DNA from 2 places in the Nocardia sp. NPDC047648 genome. Region 2 is predicted to be linked to the other one. Evidence: riboswitches for the same ligand, from Rfam matches in the RefSeq annotation. Region 2 holds a riboswitch; the other holds the start of a gene.
What was found. A riboswitch is a leader RNA that binds a small molecule or an ion and turns the genes downstream of it on or off. The one in region 2 is predicted to bind thiamine pyrophosphate.

Region 1: another riboswitch for thiamine pyrophosphate. It lies ahead of ABZ803_RS33080 (cytosine permease); the one in region 2 lies ahead of thiC (phosphomethylpyrimidine synthase ThiC).

What each region holds. Positions count from the first base shown of each region.
Region 1 covers NZ_JBEYSX010000023.1:52,333-68,009, reverse strand. Annotated here, with positions in the region: gene ABZ803_RS33120 (SDR family NAD(P)-dependent oxidoreductase) at 1-3,975, shown strand, start outside; gene ABZ803_RS33115 (AvrD family protein) at 3,987-4,949, shown strand; gene ABZ803_RS33110 (ATP-binding protein) at 4,985-5,761, shown strand; gene ABZ803_RS33105 (class I SAM-dependent methyltransferase) at 5,771-6,448, shown strand; gene ABZ803_RS33100 (AAA family ATPase) at 6,584-9,127, opposite strand; gene ABZ803_RS33095 (styrene monooxygenase/indole monooxygenase family protein) at 9,247-10,461, shown strand; gene ABZ803_RS33090 (cytochrome P450) at 10,476-11,669, opposite strand; gene ABZ803_RS33085 (hypothetical protein) at 12,209-12,604, shown strand; TPP riboswitch at 12,750-12,864, shown strand; gene ABZ803_RS33080 (cytosine permease) at 12,861-14,225, shown strand; gene ABZ803_RS33075 (DUF72 domain-containing protein) at 14,247-15,074, shown strand; gene ABZ803_RS33070 (LOG family protein) at 15,080-15,568, shown strand.
Region 2 covers NZ_JBEYSX010000003.1:238,461-254,137, reverse strand. Annotated here, with positions in the region: gene ABZ803_RS09845 (thioesterase family protein) at 1-302, opposite strand, end outside; gene ABZ803_RS09840 (KasA/KasB family beta-ketoacyl-ACP synthase) at 408-1,652, opposite strand; gene ABZ803_RS09835 (TetR/AcrR family transcriptional regulator) at 1,692-2,249, shown strand; gene ABZ803_RS09830 (MarR family winged helix-turn-helix transcriptional regulator) at 2,378-2,839, opposite strand; gene ABZ803_RS09825 (VOC family protein) at 2,896-3,303, shown strand; gene ABZ803_RS09820 (VOC family protein) at 3,545-3,958, opposite strand; gene ABZ803_RS09815 (hypothetical protein) at 4,473-5,177, shown strand; gene thiC (phosphomethylpyrimidine synthase ThiC) at 5,377-7,029, opposite strand; TPP riboswitch at 7,021-7,143, opposite strand; gene ABZ803_RS09805 (hypothetical protein) at 7,731-8,276, shown strand; gene ABZ803_RS09800 (hypothetical protein) at 8,273-8,704, shown strand; gene ABZ803_RS09795 (hypothetical protein) at 9,059-9,496, opposite strand; gene fahA (fumarylacetoacetase) at 9,686-10,873, opposite strand; gene ABZ803_RS09785 (cupin domain-containing protein) at 10,882-12,078, opposite strand; gene ABZ803_RS09780 (TetR/AcrR family transcriptional regulator) at 12,144-12,752, opposite strand; gene ABZ803_RS09775 (exodeoxyribonuclease III) at 12,839-13,669, opposite strand; gene ABZ803_RS09770 (GNAT family N-acetyltransferase) at 13,704-14,705, opposite strand; gene ABZ803_RS09765 (peptide deformylase) at 14,695-15,285, opposite strand; gene ABZ803_RS09760 (DUF3263 domain-containing protein) at 15,456-15,677, shown strand, end outside.

The sequences.
Region 1 (15,677 bases), on a different contig from region 2:
GTCCGCGAGCCGGTCCGGTTCGCCGACGCCATCGGCGCACTGGTCGACGCGGGCCACCGGGTCTTCCTCGAGGTGGGCCCGCATCCGGTGCTCAGCGGCAACATCCGCGAGATGCTGATCCATCGCGGAGTGATCGGCGCCGCGGTGACCACGCTCTCGCGCGACCTGCGCGACCGCAACAACGTGCTGCGCGCTGTCGCGGATCTGTATGTCGCGGGCTCGCTGGACGGTTCGGCCGTACCCGGCCGGCCGGACTCGATCGTCGAGCACCTGGATCTGCCCGCCTACCCGTGGCAGCGCAAACGGGTGTGGCACGACGAGCCGGTCACTCTGCTGGATCGTCTCGGCACGCCGGAGGGCTACGCGCTGCTCGGTGATCCCACGACGGCGGCGAACTCGGAATGGGAGGTGCAGCTGTCGGTCTCGCGACTGCCCTGGCTGCGCGACCATGTCGTGGACGGGTATGTCGTGCTGCCCGGCGCGGCCTACCTCGATGCCGCGCTCAGCGCCGCCGTCGAGCGCACCGGCCGCACGAGCGCCGGCCTCGAATCGGTGGAATTCGTTGCGCCACTGGTGATCGACGAGCACGACGTCCCGGTACTGCGGGTGAGCGTCGAGGAATCGACCAAACGCTTCCGGATCCACTCGCGCCCGGCCACCGCCACCACCTGGACGCTCAACGCCCACGGCAGGCTCATCGAAGCCGACTTCTCCGCCGCCGCCGTGGACGTCGACGCCCCTGAGCATGCCGCTGCGGTCGCGGGGGCGGATCTCTATCGCGGGCTGGCGGCGCGCGGGCTGGACTACGGGCCCGCCTTCCAGCGCATCGTCTCGGCCGTCGTCGGTGCGGACGCGGTGGTCGCCTCGCTCGCGCCGGTCGAGCAGGCCACGCCGATCCGGCACCTGGCTCACCCGGCGGTGGTCGACGCCGCGCTGCAATGCGTCGCCACGCTGGCCGCGGACTCGGATGCCGACGTGGCGATCGTGCCCGCCGCCATCGCCGGGGTGCGCCTGCTCGGCGCGCTGCCGGAGCGGCCGCGGGTCGTGGTGACCCGCCGCGGCGCGGACCCGCTGCGCGCCGACATCGCCATCGTCGGCGAGCACGGGGAGGTGGCGATGCGGCTGCTCGGCGTCGAATTCCGCCCCGTCAGCGCGCCGGTCGACGTCACCCACCAGCTGGAACGGGTGTTCTACCAGCCCATCTGGGAGATCGTCGAGACACCGGCAGGTGAGCGTCCCTCGGAGCAGGAAACCGTGGTCGCCGTCTGTGTCGGCGCCGACGCGGCCGGCCGCGCGGCCGCACTGCTGGGCGACCGGGCCGATGTCACCGTCGTGCTCGCCGACGCCGACGCCGACGACAACGACGAGCGCCTGCGGCTGGCGTTGCGCTCACCAGACGGTGTCCCGATCGCCGAACGGATCCGGGTGGTCACTGTGTTCGGCACGGCGCTCGACGGGGCGCGCAACGTCTACGGGCTCGCGCGCGTGGCGAATGCCATCGAGCATCTGCTCGCCGACGCGCCCCAGGTCGGTGTGCACGGCGTCGTGGTCACCGAGAACGCGCTGTGCACCCCCGCCGACACCGCGGTCCAGGTGTCGCACGGCGCGCTGGTGGGCGCGCGGCGCGCCCTGCTCAACGAACAGCCCGCCGCGGCGTGGCGATTGGTCGACGCGGGTGCACAGGCCGCGGCGCCGCCGACCGATCTCGTTCTCGCCGAGGACGCGCTCGACGAGATCGGCGTGCGGGGAGACGACCACTGGGCGGTGCGGCTGGACCGGAATTTCGGCACCCACCTCGACGAACGCAACCGCGCCGTCCCGCTGTCGGACCCGGAAGCCTCTTTCGTGGTGGAGATTCCGAAGTCCCGGTTGTTGTCCGACCTGGCGTTGCGCCGAGTCGACCGGGTCGCGCCCGGTCCGGGCGAGATCGAGGTCCGGATGGAGACGGCCGGGCTCAACTACAAGGACGCGATGAAGGTCATCGGCGTGCTCACCGAAAAGGAGCTCGCGGGAACCTATTTCGGCACGACGGTCGGGATGGAGGGCTCCGGCGTGGTCGAGCGCGTCGGGCCCGGCGTCACCGGCGTCGCGGTCGGCGACCGCATGATGGTGTGCGCCAGGGACATCTTCCGCAAGTACGTGACCATGCCCGTCGACGCCGGCGCGACGCTACCGCACCAACTGCTGCCCGGAGAGGACTACGACCCGCTCACCTGCGGATCCGGATTGCCATTCCTCACCGCCGAATTCGGGCTGCGGACACTGGCGCGCCTGCGGCCGGGTGAGACGGTGCTCGTGCACGGCGCGGCGGGCGGCATGGGCATGGCCGCGGTGCAGGTCGCGCTGGACATCGGAGCGACGGTGATCGCGACGGCGGGCACGCCCGAGCGGCGCGCGCAGGTGCGCCTGCTCGGCGCGCAGCACGTGCTGAATTCGCGATCGGCCGACTTCGTCGACGAGATCGCCGATCTGACCGGCGGACGCGGCGTCGACGTCGTCTACAGTTCGGCTCCCGGCGAGATCCTGCGCCAGAACTTCCGGGTCGCGGCCGAATTCGGCCGTGTGGTCGATATCGGTAAGGCCGACATCTACACCGGCGGCGTCATCGATCTCGGCCCCTTCGATCGCAACCTCACCTTCTTCTCCGTCGACATGGACCGCGCGCTCGCCCACGACCCGGAACTGCTGCGCACGCCGATGCGGGCGAGCCATGCGGCATTGCGCACGGGCACATACCGGTACCTCCCCTATACGGCTTATCCGGTGTCGGAGCTGGCGGCGGCTTTCGAGTCCGTCGCACGCTCCGACCAGATCGGCAGGGTTGTGCTGGACTTGCGCGAAGAACAGCCGATGGTGCGCCCCGAACTCGCTCACCCGCGCATCGACCCGGACGGCTGCTATCTGGTGACCGGCGGCTTCGGTGGCTTCGGCCTGGCCACCGCCCGCTGGCTGGTCGCCGAGGGCGCACGGAAACTCGTGCTGGTCGGCCGCAGCGGCGCGTCCACGCCACAGGCCACGGACCAGGTCGCGGCGTTCACCGCGGCGGGCGTGGCGGTGATCGAGGAACGAGTGGACGTCGCCGACTACGCCGCCACGGCAGCGCTGGTGGACCGTATCCGGTCGGTCGCACCGCTGCGCGGGATCTTCCACGCGGCGGGGGTGGTGAACAACTTGCCCATCCCGCAGATCACGCCCGAGTCGCTCGACGAGCTGTTCGCCAAGGTGCGTGGCGCCCAGCACCTGGACCGGGCGGTCGAGGCCGCGGGCATCGAGTTGGACATGTTCGTGCTGTACTCCTCGATCAGCGCGCTGGGCTGCATCACCCCGCAGGTCGGCTACGCCGCCGCCAACGCCGCCTTGGACGCGCTCGCGGCCGACCGGCGTGCCCGCGGCGCCGCGGCGCTGGCGGTGAACTGGGGCTTCATGAGCGGCGGCGGCATGGCCGACAAGACCGAGGCACTGGCGGACTACGTGAAGTCGATCGGCTTCCTGCCCATCGACATGGACCGCGCCACCGCCCTGCTGCGCGAATGCCTGGCACTCGACAGCGCTCAGGTCGCGGTGGCCGATATCGACTGGACGGTGTGGTCGCGGGTGGCGCGGCCGTCCACCGACACCCGCCGCTTCCGCCGGTTGCTCGCCGACATCGGGGTCGGCGGCGAGGCAGGCGGCACCCTGCGTGCCGAGATCCTCACGCTGCCCACCGAACAGCGCGCCGACTTCGTCGCCCAGCGCCTCGCCGATCAACTCGCGGTGGTGCTCGGCGTGGACACCGACGCCGTCAACATCGATGAGCCGGTCACCGACCTCGGCATGGACTCGCTCATGGCGATGGAATTCGGGGCCCGCACCGAGAAAGAGCTCGACGTCAAGATCTCCGCACTCGAACTCAGCCGGGGCCTGTCCCTGCGCGGCATCGGCGCCAAGGTGGTCAGCCAGTTCGCCGAACCCGACGACGCGCAGGCCGCGGCATGAAAGGAAACCACATGTCCACCGAGCTGATCGCCTACGCCGATATCGACACCGTGCTGGGCCACCGGGACGGGCGGTTCTTCGGCGAAGGGTACAAGCGGATCACGCACCGCATCTTCGACATCGTCCTCGACCGCGACGCGCAGGACCGGCCGCGGCTGACGGCCACGGCCGGCGTGCACTATCCGCTGGACTGGTCGCGCAAGAGCACCCGCGTGCTGGTGCCGCACGTCAGCAGCATCGACTGCTCGATCTTCGGCTACCGGCTGCTCGAGGTGATCCTGCGCGAGTGCTACGGGCTCACCGACAGCGACATCCGGTCGTGCTGGGTGCCGTACGTCCAATTCAGCAGCGGAACCATCGCGACGGAATCGCTGGAGGAGTTCCCGATCAGCGCGACGGTCGTCGCGGTGGAAGGGAACACGATCAGCATCACCGGAGCGCTGGGCGGCGGCATGAGCCTGGAGGCCACCGTGGCGCTGCCCGCGCCGCCGCGACCGCCGCAGGCCACACGGCGCACCGTGCACGAGACCGGGCGGGGATACTTCCACGGCGGGGTCTACGCCCGCGGCCAGTATCTGCGCAACGTCGTCGTCTCCGACGGCGGCAGCCGCGCGCACGCCGATTTCGTTCTGGCGGAACCTGATTCGGCCGGTCCCTGGCAGGGCGTCGCCGACGCCTACCAGCCTTCGGTGACGCTGGTCGACGCGACGGTGATCCTGGCACAACTGTCCCAGGTCGTGCTCTACGAGCTGGACAACATCGCCCGCAAAGACAGCGAGACGCTGTGGATGCGCCGGATGACCGCGCGCGCGTCCGCTCCCCCGGCGCCGCTCACCTCCGGCACCGCGACCACGCACATGGTGCGCTCGATGATTCTCGCCTTCGGCGGCGGCGACTGGCGCATCTCCAGCTGGGCATCGGATTTCGCGGGCTGCGAGATCCGATACGACCTCGCGCACCGGCTGCCCGCCTGACCCGCGCATCCCCGAACGATCGGAAAGGCACTCTCATGTCGGGAAACAACTATCGACGCATCGTCATCTCCGGAACCTATTCGACCGGAAAGACCACGACCTCCACGGCGCTGTCCCTGCTGACCGGCATCCCCCGGGTGGACGCCTCCTCCGCCCGCGAGGTGGTCACCGAGCTCTACCCGGGCATGCGGTTCCAGGATTTGAGCACCACCGAATTGATGGCGCTCGGCTTCCGCAGGCTGGAACTTCGCATCCAGGCCGAGGCGATCCTCGACGCCCAGGGCGGTTTCATCGCCGACGGCTCGGTGCTCAACGAGTGGGTCTACGGCACCACGCGGCTGGTCACCGGTCCCAACCCCGGATCGAGCCGATGGCACAAGGCCGTCAAGAACACCATCACGCTGCCCGGCCGGCCGTTCTACCGCCGCTACCTCAACGCCTACGGCGATATGGCCCGGCAGCGAGCCCGGCAGAACTACGACATCTTCTTCCACCTCCCCGTGGAGGTGCCGATGGACCCCGACGGCCACCGGCCGGTAGACGAGCGCTACCGCGCCATCTCCGATCGGCAACTGCTGCACGCGATCAGCGAGCTCGGACAACCGGTCGTGACGGTACGCGGCACCCCCGAACAGCGCCTGGAATCCATCGTCTCGATGCTCGACATCCCCACCGTGATGGACATCGACGTCGCGGTGAAGGAGGCGATGGAGATCGTGCGCAGCAGCCGCGAGCGCGTCCAGGAAACGATCGTCGCCCAGCAACAACCGCACACTCTCGGCCGCAAGATCAAGTTCGCCACCCGCGTTTAGGAGCACGCCATGACCGTCCTGCTGGACAAGACCAAGCGCTACAACCCGATCGACTCGTGGTTCTACGACAACTTCATCTCCGATGCCGTGCGGGAGATGACCCCGACCCTGTTCGACGACATCGTCGCCCAGCTCGACGAGGGCGCGCAGGTTCTCGACGTCGGTTGCGGCGGTGGGCAACTCGCGGTCGGACTGGCCACCGCCGGGACCACGCTGCGGCTGACCGGCATCGACCTCTCCCCGCAGCAGGTGCGCAGGGCTCGCAAGCGCGGCGCGGCGCTGGGCAGCCGCATCCAGTTCCGGGAGGGATCGGCGACGGACCTGCCGTTCCCCGACGCCGCCTACGACGCGGTGATCAGCTCCGGTTCGATCAAGCACTGGCCCGATCAGCGCAAGGGGCTCGCGGAGATGATCCGGGTGCTGCGGCCCGGCGGGCTGCTGCTGGTGATCGAGGCCGATCGGGGCTGCACCTTCGAAGACGCGCGGACTTTCGTCGACCGCTGGAAACTGCCGCAGCCGATGGCGCGGGCCTGCCTGCCGTTCTTCCGCACCTACATCGCCGGCTACGGCCTCGATCTGGAGGACGGCCGCGATCTGGTGGCCGATCTCCCGGTCACCGACGCCCAGGTGCGCCGCATTCCGGGCGAGCCCGGCATCCAGATCACCGCGCGTAAACGGGCGGAGTGAGCACCGGTCGCCTCGGCGAATCCGGCCGGTAGCGGGCCGGGCGGCGTCCCCGCAGAGACGTCGCCCGGCCTGTCGCCTGTCATCGTGGCCGACGACAGCACCGGACAACTCGGCCGAGTGCCGACGGTGCTCGCCTCAGCGCCGGGCGCGCTGCGGTTTGCGCGCGGCCTCCTCGGTCACCTGGGCCTGCCGGTCGTCGGGCACCAGGGCGCGGATGTCCTCCCGCGAGCCGATCATCAGTTTTTGCAGGATCGCGGCCATCTGGGCGTCGACCGTCTTGAACGAACTGCCGCGCCGGGCGGCGATGGCGGTGTTCGTCCAGCCCGCCGCCGCCAGCACGGCCACCTCCTGCTCGGCGGCCGACAAGTCCTCCCAGTGTGAAGGACGGTGCCGCCGGATCGGGTGCTCGACGGGTAGCCGGTCCAGCGACAGCTTCCCCAGCGCCAGCTGTGCTACCTCGCCCAGCTCCGGCCGCAGCAACGCACCCTCGCGTTCCGCCTCCGCGAAGGCGGTCTCGCCCAGCACCGCCCGAGCGGTGTCGGCGGCGATGTCGGTTTCGGTGGCGAACGGGCCGAGATTGGCGATGTCCACACCGATCCTGTCCCGCAGTGTGGCACCGCCACCGGTCAGGCGCGCGACTTCGCGCGCCCAACCCGTCACCCTGCCGGAGCGTTCGCCGTCGGTGTCGCGGATCAGGCGCGCCAGTGCCCAGCCGCGGATGTGGACGGCCCATACCGCGCCCCATTGGTCGCGCATCGCCAGCTGAGTGGTCAGCGACGCGTGCGTCACGGCGAGCGCTTGCTCCGGGTCACCGTGTTTGGTCAGTGCGATAGCCCGGGCCAGGCCGACCCAGGACGTCGCCCACCGCGCCCCGGAGCGATCGGCGTGCTCCAAGTGCCGCCCGGAGATCTCCAAGGCCTGCGCGGGTGTACCGAGCAACGCCGCGGCCAGCGCTTCGAACAGTTCGCTCATCGCGGCCCCACCACGGTCGCCGTCGGCGGAGAACTTCTCTCGCGCACGGGCCAGCACCGCTATCGCGCGCACGTCGCGGTCCACCAGCATCATCTCGGCACCTCGGGCGAACTCGACCGGGGCGGGCAGACCGAGATCGCGGTCGGGGTGCTCGCGCCAGCCCGCCCGGGCGGCGCCGTCAGGCGCGCACAGCGCCACGCACTCGTCGAGCGTGCGTTCGGCGTCGTGGTGCAGGCCTTGGCACAGGCTGATCCACGCGATCAGCGACATCGTCGTGACCTGCAGCGGCAGCGGCGGCGGGTCGAGTTCCCGGCTGGCGGCCAGCGTGCGCTCGGCCCAGCGGCGCGGTTCCCGCAGCGAGCCGGTGAGGAACGGGCAGCGCAGCGCGATCAGCCCGGCGGCGATCTCCAGCCCGACGGCGGCCTCCTGCGCGGTCGCGAGGCTGCCCGCCATCGCGCACAGCAGGTTGTCCCAGGCTGCCCGCGCCCAATCCAGCAGCCGCTGTTCGTCCGGGCCGAACCATCCGGCTCGGGCGGCGACGACCTTGTCGCGGTAGTAGCGGCGGTGCGCGCGCGCCAGCCGGGCCGGTTCACCGCCGCGTTCGCTCGCGCGCTGCTGGGCGAACAGGCGAACGCTCTCCAGCAGCGAATACCGCACCGTGGTCGCGGTCAGATGCACCGAGACCAGCGATTGGTCCGCCAATCGCTCGAGCAGGCCTTCGATCTCGGCGCGGGCCAGGCCCTCCGGCTCGTCGTCGGCGCAGACCGCCTCGATCGCCTCCAATTCGGCGCCGACGTCCGATTCCGCCGCGTCCGCGTTGTCGTGGTCCACGTCGTACCCGGCCGCGAACACCGACAGGCGGTCGAACAGCAGCCGCTCTTTGTCCCCGCACAGGTCGTAGGACCAGGCGATGACGTCGCGAATGCCTTGGTGGCGCGCCTCCGCACCGACCCGCGGACCGTGCGACCAGCGCAGCCGCCGGTCGGTGGCCTCACCGCTGAGGTCACGCAGGATCATCGGCAGCGGCTGCCGCAACAGCCGCGCGGCGGCCAGCCGGATGTAGAGCGGATGGTTGTGCACGTGACGGCAGATCGCCACCGCCAGCTCGGTCTCGTCGTCGGCGACGGCGTGCCCGGTCAGGCCGGCGCGGGCCCGGAACAGAGCCAGCGCCTGTTCCCGCGACAGCGCGGGCACCGGCACCAACTGCTCGTCGACCCAGCCGATCGCCTCGCGGCTGGTGGCCAGCACCGTGAGGCCCGGCGCCGCCTCCAGCAGGTCGGCGATCACCCGGCCCGCGCCGTCGAGGACGTGTTCGCAATTGTCCATCACCAGGATCGTCTGCAGGGTGCGCCCGACCGCGTCGCGGCGGCGCAACGTGTCCAGCACCGCCTCCCACGCCGAGCGTCCGGAGAAGTCGGCGTCCATCAGCGAGCGCGCGACCTGTTCCTCGACCGCCGCCGCGTCGGCGTTACGCGACAGCAGCGCCAAGCGCACCCAGTGCACCGGAACACGGCGCGCCTTGTGGAACCGGTGCACCGCTTCGGTCGCCAGCCGTGTTTTGCCGATGCCGCCTGCGCCGATCAGCGTGACCAGGCGGGTCCCGCCCAGCAGCGCCATCCCGATCCGCTCCAGCTCACGTTCGCGCCCGACGAAATCACTGGCGGCCGCGGGTGGGAAACCCGGACTCGACGCACGTCCTACCGACACAACAGTGCAGCGTAGTCCGGCCGCATCCGGAAATTCGCGGGTCTCTACCGATGTGCCGCGCCCACCTATACGCGGACTATTGCGCTGGCGCGGTAGTTCACGACCGGAAGGACACGAGGGTGGGACAGATACTGGTACTCGGGGCGGGCGAATGCGGATTACCCCTCGCCCATCGTCTGCTGCGCGGTGGCCGGGCCGTCACGTTGGTGACCGATCGGGACGCCGAGGCGGTGCTCACCGGCACGGTGACCAGCACCCAGGTCAAATTCCCGCCGACGCTCGACCTCGAATCGGACCTCGGTCTGGGCTTCTGGCGCTCGACCGCCCCGAACATCGAAGGCATCCGGTTCACCATGGCCGTCGACCGGGCCACGGTGGTGACCTGGGCCGGACGATTCACCCGCCCGGCGCAGAGCGTGGATCAGCGAACGGTGTTCGCGCGCTGGCTCGGCGAGTACCTGGCCGCGGGCGGCGACCTGCGCATCGCCGAGCCCTCGGTGGCCGAACTCGACCGGGCCGCCGCCGACTACGCCCTGACCGTGGTGACCCGCGCCGGTCGCGAACTCGCCGGCTGCTTCGAGGCCGATCCGGCGTGGCCCGCTCCGGCCACCGCCCTGCGGCGGCTCGCCGTGCTGTACCTGGACGGTGTCGAGCCGGACCCGGAGGGCCTCGGCTGCTACACCGCGCTTCCCGAGCACGGTGAAGTGATCTCCTATCCCGGTCTCACCGGACGGCCGGGGCAGGAACGCCGCTGCGAGATCTTGCTTTTCGAGGCGCGGCCCGGCGGCGCGCTGGACGTGTTCGACCAGCACGGCACGCCGGCACAGCGCTGGTCACAGGCCAGGCGACTGCTGGAGGCGCACCTGCCCGCCGAACTCGCCGAGCGCTACCGGCACGCGGAACCGACCGACGCCGGGGCCACGCTGGTAGGGGCGGTGACCCCGGTCATGCGCCGTCCGGTGGGCACCCTGCCCTCGGGACGGCCGGTGCTGGGCGGAGGCGACGTCGTCTGCCGGATGGATCCCGGCGGCGCGCAGGGCGCCAACAACGCCGTGCACTGCGCGATCCGCTACGGCGAGGCGATCCTGCACGACGCGGACGGCCCCTATGACCGCGCGTGGATGGAGTGGGCGGCCGCGCCGTGGCTGACGGCTGTGGCGCACCCCGCCGCGCGGTGGACGGCGACGGTGCTCGATCCGCCCCCTGCCATGCGGGAGATGATGCTCGCCGCCCGGCACGAACCGGCGCTGGCCGACGCCTTCGCCGACACCTTCGCCGACACCTTCGCGCGACCGGCGAACCTCGCCCGGCTCGCACCGAAGGTGCCGTCCTGACCGATTACCGGATCTCAGGATCGCCACGGCTGCGATGCCGGGAAGACGACCGGCAGTGCGGCCAGGGCACGATGGAAAGGCCCTGGCCGCCACGTCAATTCACGCACCGGCACGGCGGGCCGCAATTCCGGCAGCGCGTCGAGCAGCTGGTCGACCGCATCCTGGGCGATGAGATAGGCCGGGCTGCGGGCGGGGCAAGCGTGCGGTCCGGCGCCCCACGCCAGATGCGACCGGTTGCCGCTGTGGTTGTGTCCGCTGATCGCCGGGTCGTTGTTGCAGGCGGCGAAACTGATGACGACCGGTTGGTGGGCGGGCAGCCAGACGTCATCGATCAGGATCGGCTGGCGCGGATAGGTGACCGAGAAATTGGCCATCGGCGGGTCGGTGAACAACACCTCGTCCAGCGCGTCGCGAGTGGACAGGCTGCCGCCGAGGACGTCGCCACCGAACCGGTCGTCGGTGAGAATCAGCAGCAGGGTGTTGACGATCAGATTCTGCAGCGGTTCGATACCCGCGCCGTAGAGCACGACGAGCTGGTGGATCACCTCCGCGTCGTCCAGGCCGGCCGGATGCCGCAGCAGTCGTGTGGTGATGTCCCGGCCCGGCTCGGCGCGCTTCAGTTCGATCAGCCGCAGCAGGGCGGTGCCGAGCATGCGGTTGCCCTCCTCGGCGTCCACCCCGTCGAACACGGCGGCGGTCGCGGCCGCGACCTCTCGCCCGATCTCCGGCGGGCAGCCCAGCAGGGCGTTGATCACCTCGAAGGCCAGCGGAAGGGCGTACTGGGATACCAGATCGGCGCTGCCCGCCGTGCCGAAGCCGTCGATCAGCCCGGCCGCGATCCGCTCCACCGTTTCGTGCAAGGCGTGCAGGTCGACGGCGTTGATGCTCGCGGTGTTGACCTGCCGGTAGCGCGCGTGCGCCTCGCCCACGCTGCGCATGGCGTTGGGGCGCCACTCCAGGACCGGCAGCACCGGGCAGTCGGCGGGGACGTTCGCCTGCCAGGCGCGCGGGTCGGCGGGAAAGTGCTGCGGGTCGTGCATGATTCGCACGGCGGTGTGGTAGCCGAGCACCAACGTCGCGGGCACGCCGGGGGCCAGCTCGACCGGCGCCATAGACCCGTAGCGGGCCCGCATGTCCCGGTAGGCGCGATGTGGATCGCTCGCGAAATCCGGCGAATACAGCGGTATCCGCTCGATCCGGTGGTCGATGGGCGAACCGTGGTGGGCGCCGGACTCGTTGCTGGTCCGGTCGAGATCTCGGGGCGTGGTCAAACGCGTGACTCCCACAGTAGAAGCGTTTTCGGCGAGCGCGGATGAGCGAACTCGGCGCGGATCGTCGCGACGCCGTCGTTCGGTCCATGCGGTGCACCGCTGGGCCGCGTCTTCTCGACCGCGCGGTGGCTCGCCACACAGGATGGTCGCGTAGGTAGGCTCCGGACATCGGTAGTGGCGGCCTGCCTGCGGCGATGCGATCACTCGTCCGCGCGGCATCCGCCCCCCACCGGCCACGGTCACCGGCAGCCGCGCGCGACTTCGTCCGCGCTCCCGAACCCGTTGGTGATGCTGAACCCGTTGGTGATGCTGAACATTCGCTGAAGGCGGTCGGGGCGATCGAGCGGTCGGATGCGCTGCGAGCTGCCTTCCGCGTGCTCGCATCGCCGGGAGCACAAGCACTTCCACGCGCGGACGGCTGGTGTATAACTTCCATCGGCCCGGTCGACTCCACCGACAAGCGATAGCGAGACACGATGCACGGTTACCTGAATCAGGTGTCCCAAGGCACGACCCCCTCCGGCTATCCGACGCGTGCGCCCGAGACCCACGCGGTCGCACCGCCCCGTCCGGCGGATCTCGTCGTCAGCGCACTGTTGTGGTTCCTGCCCGCGACGCTGGCCGCGATGTCGACCATCCTCGCGCCGTGGTTCCTGATGGCGGGGGGCATCTGCGCGTCCAAGCCCGAGTGCCGGGTCGATACCAGCGCGGGCGTGTGGATCATGGTCGGGGGCGGGATCGTGGGATTCGCCGTGGGGGTGCTGCTCTCGGGTATGGCGGCCCGGCAGGGGCGGGCGTTGTTCCCCGGCGCGCTCGTCGGTGCGGTGCTGGTCGTGCTGGCCTGGTTCGCCGCATCGTTCCTCATGGGCTGAACGCCGGTCGGCCGGACGACGGTCCGGCGGGAGTGGCACCGACCATCCAGGCTTCTGCACCCTCCTCGCCTCCGTGCGTCGACCGAACATCCCGGCTCTTCTCCCCCGGCACGGAAAATTGGCGCGGGTGTACTATTCGCCGGAATCACCCCACCGCGGGAGCTCGGGTACGGCCGGGCTGAGAGGGCGAACCGCACGCGTCGCCGACCGCATGAACCTGTCCGGGTAATGCCGGCGTAGGGAGAGCGTTTCCGTCATGTCGTCATCGACCCGCGCGAACGCGCACGAAGCCCCCCTGACCCTCGACCAGCCCGCACCGAAAGTGCTCTCGTTCTGGGACCAGAGTGCGTTCTGGGCCAATCTCGGCGTCAGCCTCTTCGCCTTCTCCGGGGCGTACACGGTGCTCGCGCCGAACGCCGAGGGGGCCGCGCAGCTCTCGATCGCGGCCGGAATCCTGGCCACCGTCCTGGGCACCCTGGTCGGCGCGGCGATGCTCGGCGCCGCGGCACTGACGGGCGCGCGCACGGGACAACCCGCGATGGTCCTGCTGCGCGGGCTGTTCGGCGCGAAGCTCAGCTATCTGCCCACCGCGCTCAACATCGCTCAGTTGATCGGCTGGGGAACGTTCGAGCTGATCGTCATCGGTGACGCGGCCGAGGAACTGTTCGGCGGCGGCCCGCACTGGCTCTACGTGGTGGCCGCGGGCGTACTGACGACGGTACTCACGATCTGGCCGCTCGGCTCGGTGCGGTTGCTGCGCCGATTCGTCACCGCCGGCGTCGTGATCGCCCTTGTCTGGTTCTACGCGCAGTTCTTGCGCGCCGGTCTGCCCGATCTGCGGGCGAACCCGGGCCCGAGCGGGGGTGGGCCGTTCGGCGTCGACTGGAACCTGTTCTGGGTTGCCACCGATGCCGCCTTGGCCGTCTCGATCTCGTGGGTGCCGGTCGCCGCCGACTACACCCGGCACGCCCGCTCCGATCGCTCGGCGTTCGGCGCGGCTAGCGGGGCATACGCGCTCACCCAGATCATCGCCTACGTCCTCGGCCTGTTCGCGCTGGCGCTCGCGACCGGCGAAGGCGGACCGTACGCGCCTTTCCTGCACGTGAGCCTCGGTGCCCTGTTCTTCTTCGTTTTCGTGCTGCGAGAGGCGGATCAGTCCTTCGCCAATGTCTATTCCACCGCCGTCTCGATCCAGAATCTCGCACCGCGCGTCGATCGCCGGGTGCTCTCGATCGGCCTCGGTGCCCTGATCACGATTCTGGCTCTGCGGTTGAACATGGCGAACTACTTCGGCTTCCTCGGGCTGATCGGCTCGGTGTTCGTGCCGCTGCTCGGCGTGCTCGTCGCCGACTTCTTCTTGCGTGCCCGCCGCGAATGGAACACCGCACCGGACGCGCCCGCGCGCTGGGGAATGGTGGCCGCCTGGCTGACCGGGTTCGCCGTATATCAACTGGTCAACCCGGGTGACGCCGGTGCGTGGACGCGATTCTGGGACGGCGTTCGGCAGGCTGTGCACTTCACCGGGCAGGCGTGGATGAGCGCGTCGCTGCTGTCGTTCCTGGCGGCGCTGGCGGTCGCCTGGCTGGTCGGCAAGGTGACGGCGAAGACCCCATCGGCGTAGTGAATTTGCCACCATGGAGGGATGGGCCGGATCAGGATCGGTACGTCGGGCTGGGTCTACCCGCCGTGGCGCGGAACGTTCTACCCTCGGGGCCTCGCGCACAAACGCGAATTGGCCTATCTGTCGGAGCGACTCGACAGCGTCGAGATCAACGGCTCGTTCTATTCGTTGCAGCGCCCGTCCAGTTACCAGAGGTGGGCGGAGCAGACTCCGGACGACTTCCTGTTCGCGGTGAAGGGCAGCCGCTTCATCACACACATGAAGCGGCTGCGCGACGGTGACGAACTGCTGGCGAACTTCCTCGCGTCCGGCCCGCTGGCGCTCGGGCCCAAATTGGGCCCGATCCTTTGGCAGCTGCCCCCGACCTTCCGCTTCGACGCCGACGTGCTGGACGGCTTCCTGTCCCGGCTCCCCCGCAGCACCGAGCAGGCCGCCGAGATCGCGCGGCGCCACGATCACCGCGTCGACCCCGCGCACACCGGCACCGATGCCGACCGGCCGGTGCGGCATGCCCTGGAGATCCGGCACGACAGCTTCCTGACCCCGGCGTTCACCGATCTGCTGACCCGGCACAACGTGGCCCTCGTCGTCGCCGACGCCGCGGGCAAGTATCCGCTGCTCGAAGAGGTCACCGCCGACTTCGTCTACATCCGGTTGCACGGGCACGACGAGCTCTACGTCAGCGGATACACCGACGACGGCTTGGACATGTGGGCGGAGAAGATCCGTTCGTGGGCGGGATCGTGCGACGTCTACACCTATTTCGACAACGACGCGAAGGTGCGGGCGCCCCGCGACGCGATGGCGTTGCGCGAGCGCCTGGAACCGGTCGTCCGGCCCGCGGGGTGAGGCCGGTGCGGCAAGTCGCGGTCTGCGGGCCGAGAGAGTGCACGCAGCAGGAAGCGGAGTGGGCGCGCGCGGTCGGCGGGCTCTTGGCGCGAGCGGGGGTGACCGTGCTGTGCGGTGGCGGTACCGGCGTGATGGCCGCGGTCGCCGCCGGCACCGCCGAGGACGGCGGGCTCGTGATCGGCGTGCGTCCGGACACCGATCGCGGCGCGGTGTGTCCCGGATTGTCGGCGGTGCTGTTCACGAACATGGGTGAGGCGCGCAACGCGATCCTCGTCGAGTCGGCGGACGCGGTGATCGTCATCGGCGGCTCGTGGGGCACGCTGTCGGAGGTAGCCCTCGCGCGGCGGCGCGGCGGGATTCCGGTGGTCTCCCTGGGCGGTTGGGAGATTCACGACGCGAACGGGCGACCGGTGGCTGCCACGGTGGTCGCGGCCGACCCGGCGGATGCGGTACGCCGGGCGCTGGACGGGATCGCGCAGGCCGACCCGACCTGATATCGCCGGGCCGCCACAGTCGGACGGACGAAGGGCCCTGCCCCTACACCATCCGATTACCCTCCGCGACAGTTATTTCGGCATACCGAGGCCGCTGATCTGGTCTGAC
Region 2 (15,677 bases):
AGTTCGACGCTGCGGCCGGGGCGGACGACCCGCGCCGCCGCGGTCAGCGGTGCCAGCGGCACCGGGCCGAGGATTTCGACCGCGACCCGGCCGACCTGGAACCCCGGGCGCGGCTCGCACCGCTCGATCACGTGCCCGAGCAGCGCCGAGGGCGGACCCGCGTGCTGGGCATCCGGCGACCAGGGGCCACGGGTGAGCTCGGTGGACAGAAAGCGATCCGGCCGGTCGGGGTCGGGAAGGTAGAAGGCGTCGCTCACAGCGCCCCGCCTGCGCTCGATTCCGTCGTGCACGCCCGCGCGCACGGTCCTCGGGTCCTTCGCCGGTGCTCGCTCACGTCGCTGTCCGTCCTTCGGGCCGATCGGTCGGTTGTACAACGACGGTAGCCCGCTCCGGAACGGAACTCGAGGTCAGACCCGGCCGAACGCCAGCGCGACGTTGTGCCCCCCGAAGCCGAACGAATTGTTCAGCGCGAAATCGATGCGCTGGGTGCGCGGCGCGCCGGCGACGACGTCCAGGTCGATCGCCGGGTCGAGATTGTCGAGGTTCAAGGTGGGCGGGACGACCTGATCCCGCAGGGTGAGCATGGCGACCAGCGACTCCAACGCGCCGACCGCCCCGATGGAATGCCCGAGCGCGGATTTCGGCGCGTAGACCGAGGCATCGGGCACCACGGACGCGATCGCGTTGGCCTCCGACGCGTCGCCGATGGAGGTCGACGTGGCGTGCGCGTTCACATGCTGGATATCCGAAGCCCGCAGTCCTGCGGTCTCGATGGCCTTGCGCATCGCGCGAGCTGCGCCGATGCCCTCCGGCTCGGACGCGACGATGTGATAGGCGTCGGAGGTGATGCCGGCGCCGAGCACCCGCCCGTGCACGGCGGCCCCGCGTGCGCGAGCGTGCCGCTCGGACTCGAGCACCAGCAGCGCGCCCGCCTCACCGAAGACGAATCCGTCGCGGTCCCGGTCGAACGGGCGTGACGCGCGTTCCGGGTCGTCGTTGCGGGTGCTCATGGCGCGCATCATGGCGAAACTCGCGATGGGCACGGCGTCGATATGCCCTTCGACGCCGCCCGCCACCACCACGTCCGCCTCGCCGGTGGTGATCAGCCGCCACGCGTGCGCGATCGCCTCCGAACCCGAGGAGCAGGCCGACACCGGAGCGAAAACGCCGGCCCTCGCTCCGATCTCGAGCCCGACCGTGGCGGCGGGACCGTTCGGCATCACCATCGGCACCGACATCGGCGACACCTTGCGATAGCCGCCCGCGCGCATCGCGTCGACCGCCGAGATCAGCGCGTCGCCGCCCCCGAGCCCGGTGCCGATGGCCACCGCCAATCGGTCACCGTCCACCTCGGGCGCGCCGGCGGAACGCCAGACCCGGCGGCCGAGCACCAGCGCCATCTGCTCGACGTAGGAATGCCTGCGCTGTTCGACCCGGGTGAGCTCGGCGCCGGGCTGTGACTTCAGCTTGCCGCCGATGCGGACCGGCAGGTCGTACTCGGCCACGAAATCGTCTGCGAGCGCGCCGATTCCGCTGTGCCCGGCCAGTAATTCGGACCAGGTCGTGTCCATGTCGTCGGCCAGCGACGTGGTCGCCGCGTACCCGGTGACCACCACCGAATCCCGAGTTTCTGAAGCGATTGTTACAGTCACGATGTCATGAATACCTGTACCAATCGCTACAGTCAACCCATGGCCCGCCCCCTAGACCACGCCAAACGCGCCGAACTGCTCGCCGCCGTGGTGCGCTACATCGCCGACCACGGCCTCGCGGACCTGTCGCTGCGCCCACTGGCCGCCGAACTCGGCACCAGCTCGCGCATGCTGATCTACTACTTCACGACCAAAGAAGAGCTGCTGGTCCAAGCGCTGGCGACGCAGCGCCCCGACGTCGCGGCCGTCTTCGCCGATATCCGGGATGCGTCCGAACTCCGCGACCGTCTCTGGGACTTCTGGACCGCCAACACCTCCGGTGAGGGCCGCACGAGCGTGCGGGTGATGCTGCAAGTCCTCGGCGCGGCATGCGCTCCGCGGAGTCCGTACGCCGACTACGCCGTCTCGGCGATCGCCGCGTTCGTGGCGGCGCTGGCCGACGGGCTGCGCAACCTTCCGTCCATTGACGACCCCGAAGTCGTTGCGACCCTGCTTGTGTCGGGCCTGCGAGGGATTTTGCAGGACCGGATGATCACCGGCGAGGTGGAGCGCACCGATCGCGCGGCCCGCCGCCTGATCGAGCAGACGGTGCTCTGATCTCGGCGCATCCGGGCGGTCATGGCGCGACGGCGACCATTCGTCCGACTCGTACGAGCGACCAGAGCGAGGTGGTCACCTCTGGCCGATGCCGCCGGAGATGCTCACGCAGCGGGTCGTCGCCGAAATCACTCGACAGCCGACTCCGGATGCGCATGCGCGAAGACGCGTTCCAGCATCGCGTGCAGTTGATCGCGCTCGGCCGTGTCCAATGGGGCGAGGATTTCGTCGCCGACCCGACCGGCCTCTCGATCGAGGGAACGCAATGCCGCGCGGCCCGTGCGGGTGATGCGCACGGTGATTCGGCGACGGTCGCGGTCGTCGCGCGTGCGTTCCACATGACCGGCGGCTTGCAGTTCGTCCACGATCTTGGCGACGTCGCTGGGGTGGATGGCCAGGCGCTCGGCCAGATCCCGTTGAGCGTGCGGGCCGAAATCGGCCAGCGCCGCGAGGATCGCCACGTGCCACAGGCGCAGGCCGCGGGCGGCGAGCCGGTCGGCGAATCGGCCGCGCGCGGTCTTGCCCACTCGGGACAGGAGGTAGATGTCGAGCCCGAGCAGGCTCGGCGGCAGTGCGCGTCCGGAGTCCATCGATCTATTGTAGGTCCGAACCTACAATAGGTCTGCACCAACTAGTTGGAGACGCCGTGGACGCACTTCATCCAAGACTTCTGGTCACCCGATTCGCCGAAAGCTTCGAGTTCTACGCGGCCGTGCTGCCCGAGCTGATCGGGGCGACCCTGATCAAGGGAACCGCTGCGGGTCCCTATGCGAACTGGGACGTCGGCGACGAAGGTGCGCTTGTGCTCTTCGATCGCTCCGCGATGGCGGAGGTCGTCGCGACGTCGGCGCTGCCGGAGCGAGCCGCGCCGTCGCAGGACGCGGTCATGTTCGTCTGCCGGGTCCGCGATGTCGACGCGGGTGCGAAACTGTGCGCCGAGCACGGCGCGACGGTCGTCGCGGGTCCGGCCGATCGGCCGCAGTGGGGTCCCGGGCTGCGCACCGCCCACCTGCGTGACCCGGAGGGCACGCTGATCGAACTCCAGTCCTACTGATCGCCGAGCGGTTCTGATCGGAAAAGTCATGTGTGGAAGGCCGCTTTCGATCCGCGCCTCTTCCCGGTTCAACCCGCCCGATGGAGGGGGTGGACGTATCCGTGGTCAGCGACGCGGAGCCGTGAAGAACGGCGCCGCGTCGCTCGACTGACCTGACCGCTGTCAGCCTGGCAACCGTGAAGCCGGGCAACTGCGTTCGATCTCCCAGTGCTCCTGGGGCATCGGAGTCTCGTTTCGGCAGCTACTCGGCGTACGGCTGATCCTCGCCCTGGGCGCTGTAGCCGATGCTCCAGATGTAGCCGTCCGGGTCCGCGAAGGTGCCGCCGTACCCACCCCACTGCGCGGCAGCGGCCGGCTTGAGGACCGTGGCACCGGCCTTCTCGGCTTCGGCGAGAATCTCATCGACCCGCGCCTCACTGCGTACCACGTATGTCAGGGCCAGCCCGCTGAAACCGCTCCCTTCCGGGCTCGTACCCATCTCCGCGGCAAGACCGTCGCGACCGTAGAAGCCGATGAGCGGCCCGTCCTCGGCCGAGAAGAACACCGACACGCCGTAGTCTCGATCGACCTTCCAACCGAGCCCGTCCACGTAGAAACGCTTGGACCGATCCATGTCCTGGACGCCGAGCAGGATCGAGCTGATATTCGCTTTCATTCCGTTTCTCCTTAGGTCATAAAGGCCGGGGACGCACACCACAGTCACGCTATTAGTGGCTCGCTGAGCAGCGCTTCTCGAATCCTGACCGGTTCGGCCGCCGGGCCGGACTGCTCCTCGCGGGTACGGATTTCGTACCTGGTCGACGTACAAGCGGTACGGAGTGTCATCACACGACGCGACACCACCCACGACTCCCCGTACTGGCCCGGATCTGAGTCCAAGAAGATCGATCAGATCGCGCCGCACTACGAGGTCCTGGCGAACGAATTCGGCGCGGCCATGGTGAGCGAATCCTCGGATCTCGGCCCCGCGATCGCTCGCGACAACCTCGGCCGACACACTGAGGTCTCGTCGCAAGGGCTGATACGTCCGGTCGAGTGGAAGTCCCGAGTGCCCCGGTCTACGAACTCCAGCTATCGCGCTAACACGCCGTAGAGCGTGTAATTGGTAGGCAGAATTCGGATCATATGATCCTATGCATATCCATTGAGGTGACGTGAGCGGAGGGACGATGGGTACCGAACCGCAGCAACAATCAGGGGGCGGAACGCAAACTGATCCACCTCAGGAACCGGACGCATCGCCGATGCCGCCTTCTGGCCACGGGCAAGTCGCAGAGGCCGATTCGGGGCGAGCGTCGGAGGTTGCGTCCCGCAGTGGACGCTATGCATTGATTACAGCGCTGGTCACTGCCATGGTCTCGAGCTTTGTATCTGCGGGTGCCGCTGTCTATGTGAGTATCAATGAGTCGAACCGAAGTAGTCAGCTGGCCGCATCAGAGGCGGCGAGGGAGAGCCGTCAAAAGCTGTACCGAGAGTTCCTCAGCACTCTGAACCGCTATGAGGGTGCATTGTCCGAGGCCAGCCCCCTGTTGATCGAACCGACCACTCCACCCAATCTCCAAATCGCGAAGCTGGGAGAGGTCGGCAAGGCCCAGATTCTGTTCGTGGACGCTTTGAACACCGTATGGATGACGGGAAGTGACAGCATGTTCCTGATCGCAGACCGGTTTGTAAACCGTGCCGACCTTTTTTCCAATGATCACATGGGACCATTCCTCAGTCGATACATTTCAAAAAACACGTACCCTAGTTGGGGGGATGACGAATGGCGAAAAGCCGCATCTTCTCTAGGGAAAGCGGGTCTTGACTTCGTCGTAGACCTCGAAAACATTACCAACGACTTTTTGAAACAGGCGCGAAAGGACCTTGCTTGAGCGCCGCAGCTGCGAGTGTAACGACTACAACTCACTGGATGCGGGCGAAGTCGTCGGCCATCGACGGCCAGTAGGTCCTGGCGTTCACAGCCGCTCCGCTGCCGATGACGACCACGATACCGTCGCCGAATGCCTTCTCGGCCCACCATATTGGAAGAACACCGCCGCCCGCCGGATCGCGGCGGGCGGCGGGCGGTCGTTACGAGACGACGGGCAGGTAGACGGCGTTGCCTTTGCCCGCGAACTCGGCGGACTTCTCCGCCATGCCCGCTTCCAGCGCCTCGACCTCGTTCAGGCCGTGGCGTTCGGCGTATTCGCGCACGTCCGCCGAGATCCGCATCGAGCAGAACTTGGGGCCGCACATCGAGCAGAAGTGCGCGGTCTTGGCGGGTTCGGCGGGCAGTGTTTCGTCGTGGTACTCGCGGGCGGTGTCCGGGTCGAGGGACAGGGCGAACTGGTCACGCCAGCGGAATTCGAAACGGGCCTTGGACAGTTCGTCGTCCCGCTGCTGGGCGTGCGGGTGTCCCTTGGCCAGGTCGGCGGCGTGCGCCGCGATCTTGTAGGTGATCACGCCGACTTTCACGTCGTCGCGGTTGGGCAGGCCCAGGTGTTCCTTCGGGGTGACGTAGCAGAGCATGGCGGTGCCCGCCTGCGCGATGATGGCCGCGCCGATGGCCGAGGTGATGTGGTCATAGGCCGGTGCGATGTCGGTGGCGAGCGGGCCGAGCGTGTAGAACGGCGCCTCCTCGCACCACTCCTCCTCGAGCCGGACGTTCTCCACGATCTTGTGCATCGGCACGTGACCGGGACCCTCGATCATCACCTGCACGCCATGGGATTTCGCGATCTTGGTCAGTTCGCCCAGGGTGCGCAGCTCGGCGAATTGCGCCTCGTCGTTGGCGTCGGCGATGGAGCCCGGCCGCAGGCCGTCGCCGAGGGAGAAGGTGACGTCGTAGCGCGCCAAGATCTCGCAGAGTTCCTCGAAGTGCGTGTACAGGAACGATTCCTGGTGATGCGCCAGGCACCAGGCCGCCATGATCGACCCGCCGCGCGAGACGATGCCGGTCACCCGCTTTGCGGTCAGCGGGATGTAGCGCAGCAGCACGCCCGCGTGCACGGTCATGTAGTCCACGCCCTGCTCGCACTGCTCGATCACGGTGTCGCGGTAGATCTCCCAGGTGAGCGCCGTCGGGTCGCCGTTCACCTTCTCCAGCGCCTGGTAGATCGGCACGGTGCCGACCGGGACGGGCGAGTTGCGAAGGATCCACTCGCGCGTCTCGTGGATGTTCTTGCCGGTGGACAGGTCCATGATGGTGTCCGCGCCCCAGCGGGTCGCCCACACCATCTTCTCCACCTCTTCGGCGATCGAGGAGGAGACGGCCGAGTTCCCGATGTTCGCGTTGATCTTGACCAGGAATTTCTTGCCGATGATGGTCGGCTCGAGTTCCGGATGCTTATGGTTGGCCGGGATCACCGCGCGGCCCGCGGCGACCTCTTCGCGCACCAGCTCCGCCGCGACGCCTTCGCGCGCGGCGATGAAGCGCATCTCGGGCGTGACGATGCCCTCGCGGGCCCAGGCCAGCTGGGTGCGCGGGCCCGCCCCCTCGGATCTGGTCCAGGTGTCACGCAGCTTCGGTAGACCGCCTTCGAGATCGATCGTCGCCGTCTCGTCGGTGTACGGCCCCGACGTGTCGTAGACGTCGAAGTGCTCGCCATTGGTCAAATTGATCCGGCGCACCGGTATGCGCAGGTCTTCGACTTCGAGATAGTGCTTGACGCTGCCCTCGATGGGGCCGGTGGTGACGCTGTCGACTGGTGCGGTTGCGCCGTCGGACGCAGCGGCGGGTGCCATTTTTTTCCTCCCTACGCCGGCATTACCCGGTCAGGTTCATACGGTCGACGGCCCTGACGCCTCTCGGCTAGCCGTCCTCTCAGCCCGCTGGTGCGAGCCCCCGTTGGTTGTGAAATTTTCCCGCCCGACCATACCCGGCCCGCCCGGCCGCCTGCCCGGCGATTCGCCGCGATCGAGCGAACTCCCAGGCAGTGGCATCGGCGGCGACGTTCCGAGGCGCGGTCGAAAGTCGCGTGCCGGGATGAGCGGGTGCACGAGGCGGCAGTCTCGGTCAGCGCGGTGCGGGCCGCGCCCGGACGCTTATGCGGGTATTAGAGGCCTTCGCCACTGGCCGCGTACGAGGCCGAGGGGTGCCGCAGGTCGGGGGCGGACCACTTCCGGAAAGCGGGGTAGGCGGGCAATGGTGTGCGGGCCATCGCGCAGCCGGCAAGGAGATGCATGACGCGTAAATTATGTTGCGGCGGAACCGATCACGACGCTGGCGCGTCCAATGTATCGACTGCCTTTATTCGCAGGTCGGGGGTGTCTCGTGCTCGGGGGTGACACGGATCCGGTGCCGGAGTTGGCAAGTCGAATCATGTTTAGACGAAAGAGGGGGATATCCCATGAAGGTTTGCAATGATCCGTCAGCTGCGCCGACGAGCCGAGTCGGTCGAACGCTTCTCTTCGCAGCGACACTGACGATCGCTATGATCGCGAGCGTGCTGGCCTCCGGCACCGCACAAGCTTCGTATCAGCCATGCACCAACTACAGAGTCACCACTCAGTGGGGCAGAGTCGAAGTCGACACCAGGCCGAAGGACGGGGACCCCATCGGCAACATCGCATGGGCCATGTTCATCAACAAGATCGCCGACGTCCCCGGCAGGTACGACTACCAGATATTGGTCAACGGCAGGGCCATCGAGACGGATGACAGGTTCAAGGACGACAACTTTCACATGTCGATCCCCCGATATCTAGATGGGCATTACCGGTACGAATCAGGGGATGAAATCCATGTCATCGCTTCTCACGCCGCCGGCAAGAACCTGTATGTGACCCCCCATCAACCGTTGCACCGTCCCCTACACGGCAGGATAGATATATGGGTCAGGAGATTTCGAGGCGAGGTGCCGACCTGCTGGCGGCCGACATCGAGTCGGCTCTCGGCTTCGAGGTGCACATCGATGAAGCGATTCCCGAGCGTCTTCGCCGACTACCCGATCCACCGGGATGGCGGATCGAATTCACCATCCCGACCTTGAGCGTCGTGATTGGCACCACCCCCGTGGAGAGCAGTCCCAACGGTGTGGCGTGCAGATTGGCCCGGGAAGTTCACGACGATGTCCTGTCCCGCAGTGGAAAGATCTGGCCCGCCGACCCCGGGGGTGGGGACCAACCGTTGCTCCCCACTCTCGGGGGATGGCGCGGGCCGGGCGGCTTGATACCGTTCGGGCAGGTCAAGGCGGCGAAGGATCCTGATCCGAGCCTCGACGGTGTGGTCCGATGGTGGCTGCCCGACACCTACGACGGACTCATCGCCAGCCACTCCGGCGACGTATGGTTCTCCCTCTGGCAATACCAGGGCGACGAACAACTCATCACACCGGGCATGCCGGTGACATGGGTCATCGGCGAAGGCAGCCACGGAAAATACCGCAAGGCAAGCGAAGTCCGGCCAGCTCAGCCGTAGCCCAGACGGCTCAGCATTCGACCCCGGAATCTCGAAGCCGGTCAAGCAGGTGTGATGCACCGGCGTGTTCGGTCGGCGTGCCGCCGATGGCGAGGGCACCCGACCAGTGGGAACGCGAATCTACGGCCTGGATATGGCGGGCTCACGCGATCGTCGCAGTACTCCGAGTCGGAGGTTGCGGCGATCGTGTTGTTCGCGACATCTGCTGCGGCGTGGAGGACGTGATCAGCGCTCGTGCCAGGCGAACGGAAACGCGAGCGCGCGGCAACCGTGGTCACGACAACCGCCGCCGACTTGCACGCCTCGGCGGCCACGCCTGCTCGCAGGCGGCATGCCCGGGATTTCCGGTCGAGATCACGAGTCTTCCGGTGTGGCCGAATGGCCGGGTGCGCCGCGGGTGCGGCGGGCTTCTTTCATCTCGGCTTCGTAGAGGTGGCGGCGACCGTCGAGCAATTCGTCTCGGGCGGCGCGTTCGAGATCGCGGAACAGGGCGTAGTAGCCGTCGTCGTATTCCTCGATGATCTGGAACGTCCAGCGTCCGGCCAGCACGTTGCGACCGATCAACTCGGTGGATATCCGGTCGGCGATGCGGGCGTGGCCCGCGTCGCGGAACAGCCCCACGGCCTCGTCGAGCGCCAGGTCGGCGCCGCCGGTCAGCTGGTGGAAGGCGTACAGGTGACCGCGGGCGCGTTCGATGACCTCCAGAGCCTCCGAGAGTTTGCCGGTGGCGGCGACGGTGGTGTCGTCGACGCCGTCGGGCCTGCGGTGCGCTTCGTCCGGGCGATCGGTCATGACCTCGCTCCTTGTCTGGCGGATGCAACCGTAGCCGCGGCGTACCCGGAAGGGGGCGAGCTCAAGCGCTGGAAGATTGCTGCTGCGCTCCGGCGGAGCGGGGACTTCGCCGCCGTCGGCGCGCTTCACCCGGATCGGTGGAGAGCCTCGGCCGAACCGATGCCGAGCGGCCGACGACAGACCCCGGTACTACCGCTCGGCAGCGGGGGCTCGGCGCGGAGGCGCCGGACGGATGCGGCCGGTGACCTCGCCCAATCCGATGCGGGACATGCGGGGACCGGGAGCCGATGCCGTGATCGTCACTTCGTCGCCGTCTTCGAGAAAGGTGCGTTGTCCGTCGTTCACCGGAATCGGTTGACTCCCACCCCAGGACAACTCGATGAACGACCCGCGCTGGTCCGGTTCGGGGCCGGAGATGGTGCCCGACGCGTAGAGATCACCGGGACGGGTAGAAGCTCCGTTCACGGTGAGATGAGCGAGCATCTGCGCCGGTGACCAATACATCCGGGCATAGGGCGGGTGCGCGACCGGTTGCCCGTTCCACGCCACGGTGAGATCGATGTCCAGGCCCCACGCCTCGTTACCCCGCAGGTAGGGCAGTGGCGCGGGCGACTGCTCGGGCAGCGGTATGCGCGCGGACTCCAGGGCGGCCAGCGGGGTGATCCACGGTGAGAGCGAGGTCGCGAACGACTTACCGAGGAAAGGCCCGAGCGGCTGATACTCCCAGGCCTGGATATCGCGTGCGGACCAATCGTTGACCAGCGCGACGCCGAAGACCCGGTCGGCGAACTCGTCGATGCCGACCGGCACGCCGAGTCGCGAGCCGACACCGATCACGAAGCCGAGTTCGGCCTCGATGTCCAGCCGCCGGGAGGGGCCGAACTCCGGCGCGCCGGATTCGGATCGGCGCTGCCCACACGGCCGCGCCACCTCGGTGCCGGACACCACCACGGTCCCCGCCCGTCCGTGATAACCCACCGGCAGGTGGCGCCAGTTCGGCAGCAGCGGGTCACCGTCCGGCCGGAACAGGCGGCCGAGATTCGTCGCGTGATCGATGCTGGCGTAGAAGTCCACGTAGTCGCCGATCCGCACCGGCAGCCGCAGTTCCACCTCGGACAGCGGATGGACGGCGGCGCTGTCCAGCTCGCCTTCGACCGCCTCGCGAATCCGGTCGCGGACCGCGCGCCAGCGTCCGGGCCCCTGCGCCAGGAAGGCGTTCAGGCTCGGTTCGGCGAACACCGGATCATCCAGGAGCGCGAGCACATCGATGACGTGTTCGCCGAGCCGCACACCCACCCGGTGGCTTCTTCCGCGCGGCGCGAACACCCCGTACGGCAGGTTGTCCGGACCGAACAAAGACTCCGGGGATACCTCCACCCTGGTCCTCACGCGGGGCCCCGCCCGGACCAGGTCCACGCGTAGGTCGGGTCCTCGCAGGCCAGGGCGCCTTCACCGAGTTCCAGCGGGCGGAAGGTGTCCACCATGACGGCCAGCTCGTCGAAGTACTCGATGCCGATGCTGTTCTCGTAGGCGCCGGGTTGCGGACCGTGGGCGTAACCGCCGGGGTGCACCGACACCGAGCCCTGCGTGATCCCGGAACCCTTGCGCGCCTCGTAGTTGCCGCCGCAATAGAACATGACCTCGTCGGAATCGACGTTGGAGTGGTAGTACGGCACGGGGATCGACAGCGGGTGGTAGTCCACCTTGCGCGGCACGAAATTGCAGATGACGAAGTTGCCGCCCTCGAATGCCTGATGGACGGGCGGCGGCTGATGGATGCGCCCGGTGATCGGCTCGAAGTCGGCGATACTGAATGTGAACGGATACAGGCAGCCGTCCCAGCCGACCACATCGAACGGGTGGGTGGCGTAGACCATCCGGGTGCCGACGACCTGCCCGCCGGCCCGGTGCTTGACCAGCACTTCCACCTCGGTGCCGGTCGCGGCGATCGTCTCGGCCGGTCCGTGCAGGTCGCGCTCGCAGTACGGGGCGTGCTCGAGCAGCTGACCGAACTTCGACAGATAGCGCTTCGGCGGAGTGATGTGGCTTGCAGCCTCGATCACGTACGCCCGCAGCGGTTCCGGGCCGGTGGGCCGCCAGCGATGCGTGGTGGCTCGCGGAATGAGCACTTGATCGCCCTGCCGCGCGGGCAGCGCGCCGAACACGGTCTCGACCACCGCCGCGCCGGACTCCACGTACACCAGTTCGTCGCCGATCGCGTTGCGGTACAACGGCGATCCGCCCTTGGCGACGACGTAGGAGATGCGCACGTCGGCGTTGCCGAGCAGCAACCGCCGCCCGGTGACCGGATCGGTCTCCGACGGCGTGTCGCCGGGGAACAGGTTGTGCAGCCGCAGATGACGATGGCGCAGAGGATGATTCGGCGTGGTCCGCTGATCGGGCAACTCCCAGACCGTCGAATCGACCAGCGCGGGCGGCAGGCCGCGGTGATAGAGCAGCGAGGAGTCGCCGGAGAAGCCCTCCTCGCCCATCAGCTCCTCGTAGTAGAGCCGGCCCTGCTCATCCCGATGCTGGGTGTGCCGCTTCGGCGGTACCGCACCCACTTGCCGATAGAACGCCATGCCCGTTCCTCCGCCAGCCGGTGGTCGGATAGTTGATCACCATCGTAGTGCGGCCGCGTCGTCTATCAGGCGTTTCGCAGGGCGCGGTAGACCGCGGCCCCGACGAACGCGCCGAGATCCGCCGGTGTCCAGCCCTCCTGGTCGGCGAGCAGCGCGCGCACCGCACCCTCGCCCGCGGAGACCCACTGCTCCACCAGCACGGGCAGCTTGCGCTCGGCGTCGGCGGTGCCCCAGGCGCGCAGCGTCGGTCGCAGAAGCTTGGCGCAGCGCTCGATGACCAGCTTGCGGCCGCGACCGAACGAGTTCGCCACGGCGGGGTCGGGGTTGCCGTAGACCAGCCGCCAGGCGTCGGGGCGGCCGGCGGCCTTCGTCAGCAGCGCGCGGAACCCCTCGACGAACACGGTCTCGTCCGCGTCCACGTCGCGCGGCGTCACCACCTCCAGCACACCGCTGACCAGGTAGCCCTCCTCGCGTTGGATCAGCGCCTCGATCAGCTCGACCCGATCGGCGAAGCAGGCGTAGACCACCGGCCGGGTGACGTTCATCCGCTCCGCGATCGCGGCCATGGTGACCGCGGCGATGCCGTTGTCCACGGCGATGGCGAGCGCGGTGTCGAGTACCTGCGGGCGGCGGCGCTCCGGGCCGAGGTGCTGCGCCCGCTGCCGTTGCCCCATGGCCGAGTCGCTGTTCACCCCGCCCAGGCGGGTGCCGGTTGCCCGGTTCCCGCTGCGGCGGGGGAAGGGCGGCTGCGCCGGGCGGGTCACGAGGGCTCGGGTCCGTCGGCGAATTCGGCGATCACCGGTGCGTGGTCGCTGGCGCCCTTGCCCTTTCGTGCCTCGCGATCGACCATCCCGTCCGTCGCGGTGGCGGCGAGCGCGGGGGAGGCGAGGATGAAATCGATGCGCATCCCCTCTTTACGCGGGAAGCGCAGCTGGGTGTAATCCCAGTAGGTGTAGACGCCCGGCCCGGGCGCGAACGGACGCATGACGTCCGCGTACCCGGCGTCCACGACGGCCTGGAAGGCATCGCGTTCCGGTTTCGACGTGTGCGTCTTGTCGGCGAAGTACTCCACGGACCAGACATCGTCGTCGGTCGGCGCGATGTTCCAGTCGCCCACCAGCGCGATCTTGGCCTGCGGGTCCTCGGCCAGCCAGCGTGCGCCGTTGTCCCGCAGCGCGGCAAGCCATTCCAGCTTGTAGGCGTAGTGCGGGTCGGCCAAGGTGCGGCCGTTGGGTACGTACAGGCTCCACACCCGCACGCCACCGCAGGTGGCCCCGATCGCGCGGGACTCGACGACCGGCGTGCTGATCAGCGACTCGCCCGCGTCCTTGTCGAAACCAGGTTGCTCGGGGAAGGCGAATTCCACGTCGGCGAGGCCGACCCGGGAGGCGATCGCCACTCCGTTCCACTGGTTGATGCCCAGGTGGGCCACTTCGTAGCCCAGTTCGTCGAAGCGCTCGAACGGGAACTGGTCGTCCCGGCACTTGGTCTCCTGAAGGGCGAGCACGTCGATGTCCTGGCGGTCGAGCCAGTCCGCGACACGGTCGAGCCGGGAGCGGATCGAGTTGACATTCCAGGTGGCGAGACGCACGGCGGCCTTCCTTCGCGCGGGTGACAGGTCTGTTCTACCGCAGGCCGCCGGGCCCGGCGAGTGGCTCCGGCGCGGCGTAGCGGTAGGCGTGGTGTTCGACGAAGCCCAGTTCGCGATACATCGCGCGGGCCGCCTCGTTGGTGGCCTCCACCTGGAGGTAGGCGTGGGTCGCGCCGCGGTCGTGACCCCAGCGCACCAGCTCGGCGCAGACCAGCGAGCCGAGCCCGTGCCTGCGGTGCGCGGCGGCGACGGCCACGCAGGTGAGGCCGACCCAGCGGCGCCCGTCCGGGGCGGTGGTGAGCGCGCCGCGGCCGATCGCGATGGGGCGCGGCAGGCCGAGCGAAGCGAAGCCGAGTTCGCCGTCGAGAACCGCGGTCAGCACGTCGGGATCCGGTGCGGGAATCGCCTGCGCGGCGGGAACTTCGCCGCCGTAACGGTGCGTCTCCAGCCAGTCGGCGTCGGGGGCGGCGGCGATCCGCACCATCGAAGGACCTTGGGGCAGCACGAAATTATCGATGTCGATGGCGAGCATGAGCGTTTCTCGCCAGCTGTGCCAGCCGGGCGGCACGGGGGCCAGCCGATCGGGCAGCGCGAGCTGCAAGGGCAGGCCGTGCGCGGTGTACCACTCGCCGATCCGGTGCAGCGTCTCCGCGGACACGGTGGCGGGCGCCTCGGAACTGCCCAGCGGCACAGCGGAGTTCGCGCGCCCGGTGTACCCACGGCCCGCACGCGCCAGCCAGCCGTCGATCCACGCGTGTTCCACGCCCGGCCAGGCGTAGGCGGCCGCGGCCTCCAGCGCGCGGATCTCCTTGGTGCGAATCGGCCTGGGGCCGAGCGCTTTCAGTGCCACCACGCGCTCCGGCGCCACCGAGACGACCGTGCCGTCGGCGCCGCGCACGGTCGGCGGATCCAGCGCGACGAGTTCGCCGATCACGTCGGTCAACGGTTGGGGATAGCCCGCGGGCAACCGATAGCGCAGCACCACGCGGCGGCCGAGCGGAATATCGGGCAGGCCGGCGGCGGGGTCAGTCGTCATGCCCGAACGGGTCCGGATCGGTGCCGGGCAGCCAGCTCAAACCCGGTGTGCCCCAGCCGTTGCGTTTGATCGCCTTCTTGGCGGCCCGTGCGTTGCGGCCGATCAGCACGTCCACGTAGAGGAACCCGTCCAGGTGCCCGACTTCGTGCTGGAGCATGCGGGCGAAGAAACCCTTGCCCTCCACCTCGACCGGCTCGCCGTGCTCGTCGGTGCCGGTCACCTTCGCCCAGTCGGCGCGGCCGGTGGGGAACTGCTCGCCGGGTACCGACAGACAGCCCTCCTCGTCGTCGTCCGGGTCGGGCATGGACTCCGGGATCTGCGAGGTCTCCAGCACCGGGTTGACCACCACGCCGCGGCGCCGGGTCGCGGCGCCGTCCGCGCCCAGGTCGGGGCAGTCGTAGACGAACAGGCGCAGCGGAACGCCGACCTGGTTGGCCGCGAGACCGACGCCGTGCGCCGCGTCGAGCGTCTCGTACATGTCCGCGATGAGCGGAGCCAATTCCTCCGGCGATCGGGTGACCCGTTCGGTCGGGTTGTGCAGGACCGGGTCGCCGACGATCACGATCGGGAGGATTGCCATGGGCCAATTATTGCCGTGGGTGCCACGTCACAGCGCTCCGGGTACCGCGGCTACCGGCAGGTAGGGAACACGCCGCGTCGTGGCCCGGGCGATTCCCGGGCTGCGTGGTTGAATGTTCCGCGACGTACAAGCACCATTTTCGTCTGGTGGTCACTCGGCGAGGGAGCGAGATGGACGGCGCAGCGGCACGGAATCTTTCCGAGAGCCAGGACGGCCCTTCCGCGAGCGAAGATGTCACGACAGGGCAGGCTCCGGCCGACCAGGCGGACGGCTCCGGGTTGAGCCGTCGCGAACTCGACATCCTGGCTTTCGAGCGGCAGTGGTGGAAGTACGCGGGGGCCAAGGAGGAGGCGATCCGCGAGCTGTTCGCCATGTCGCCGACCCGCTACTAC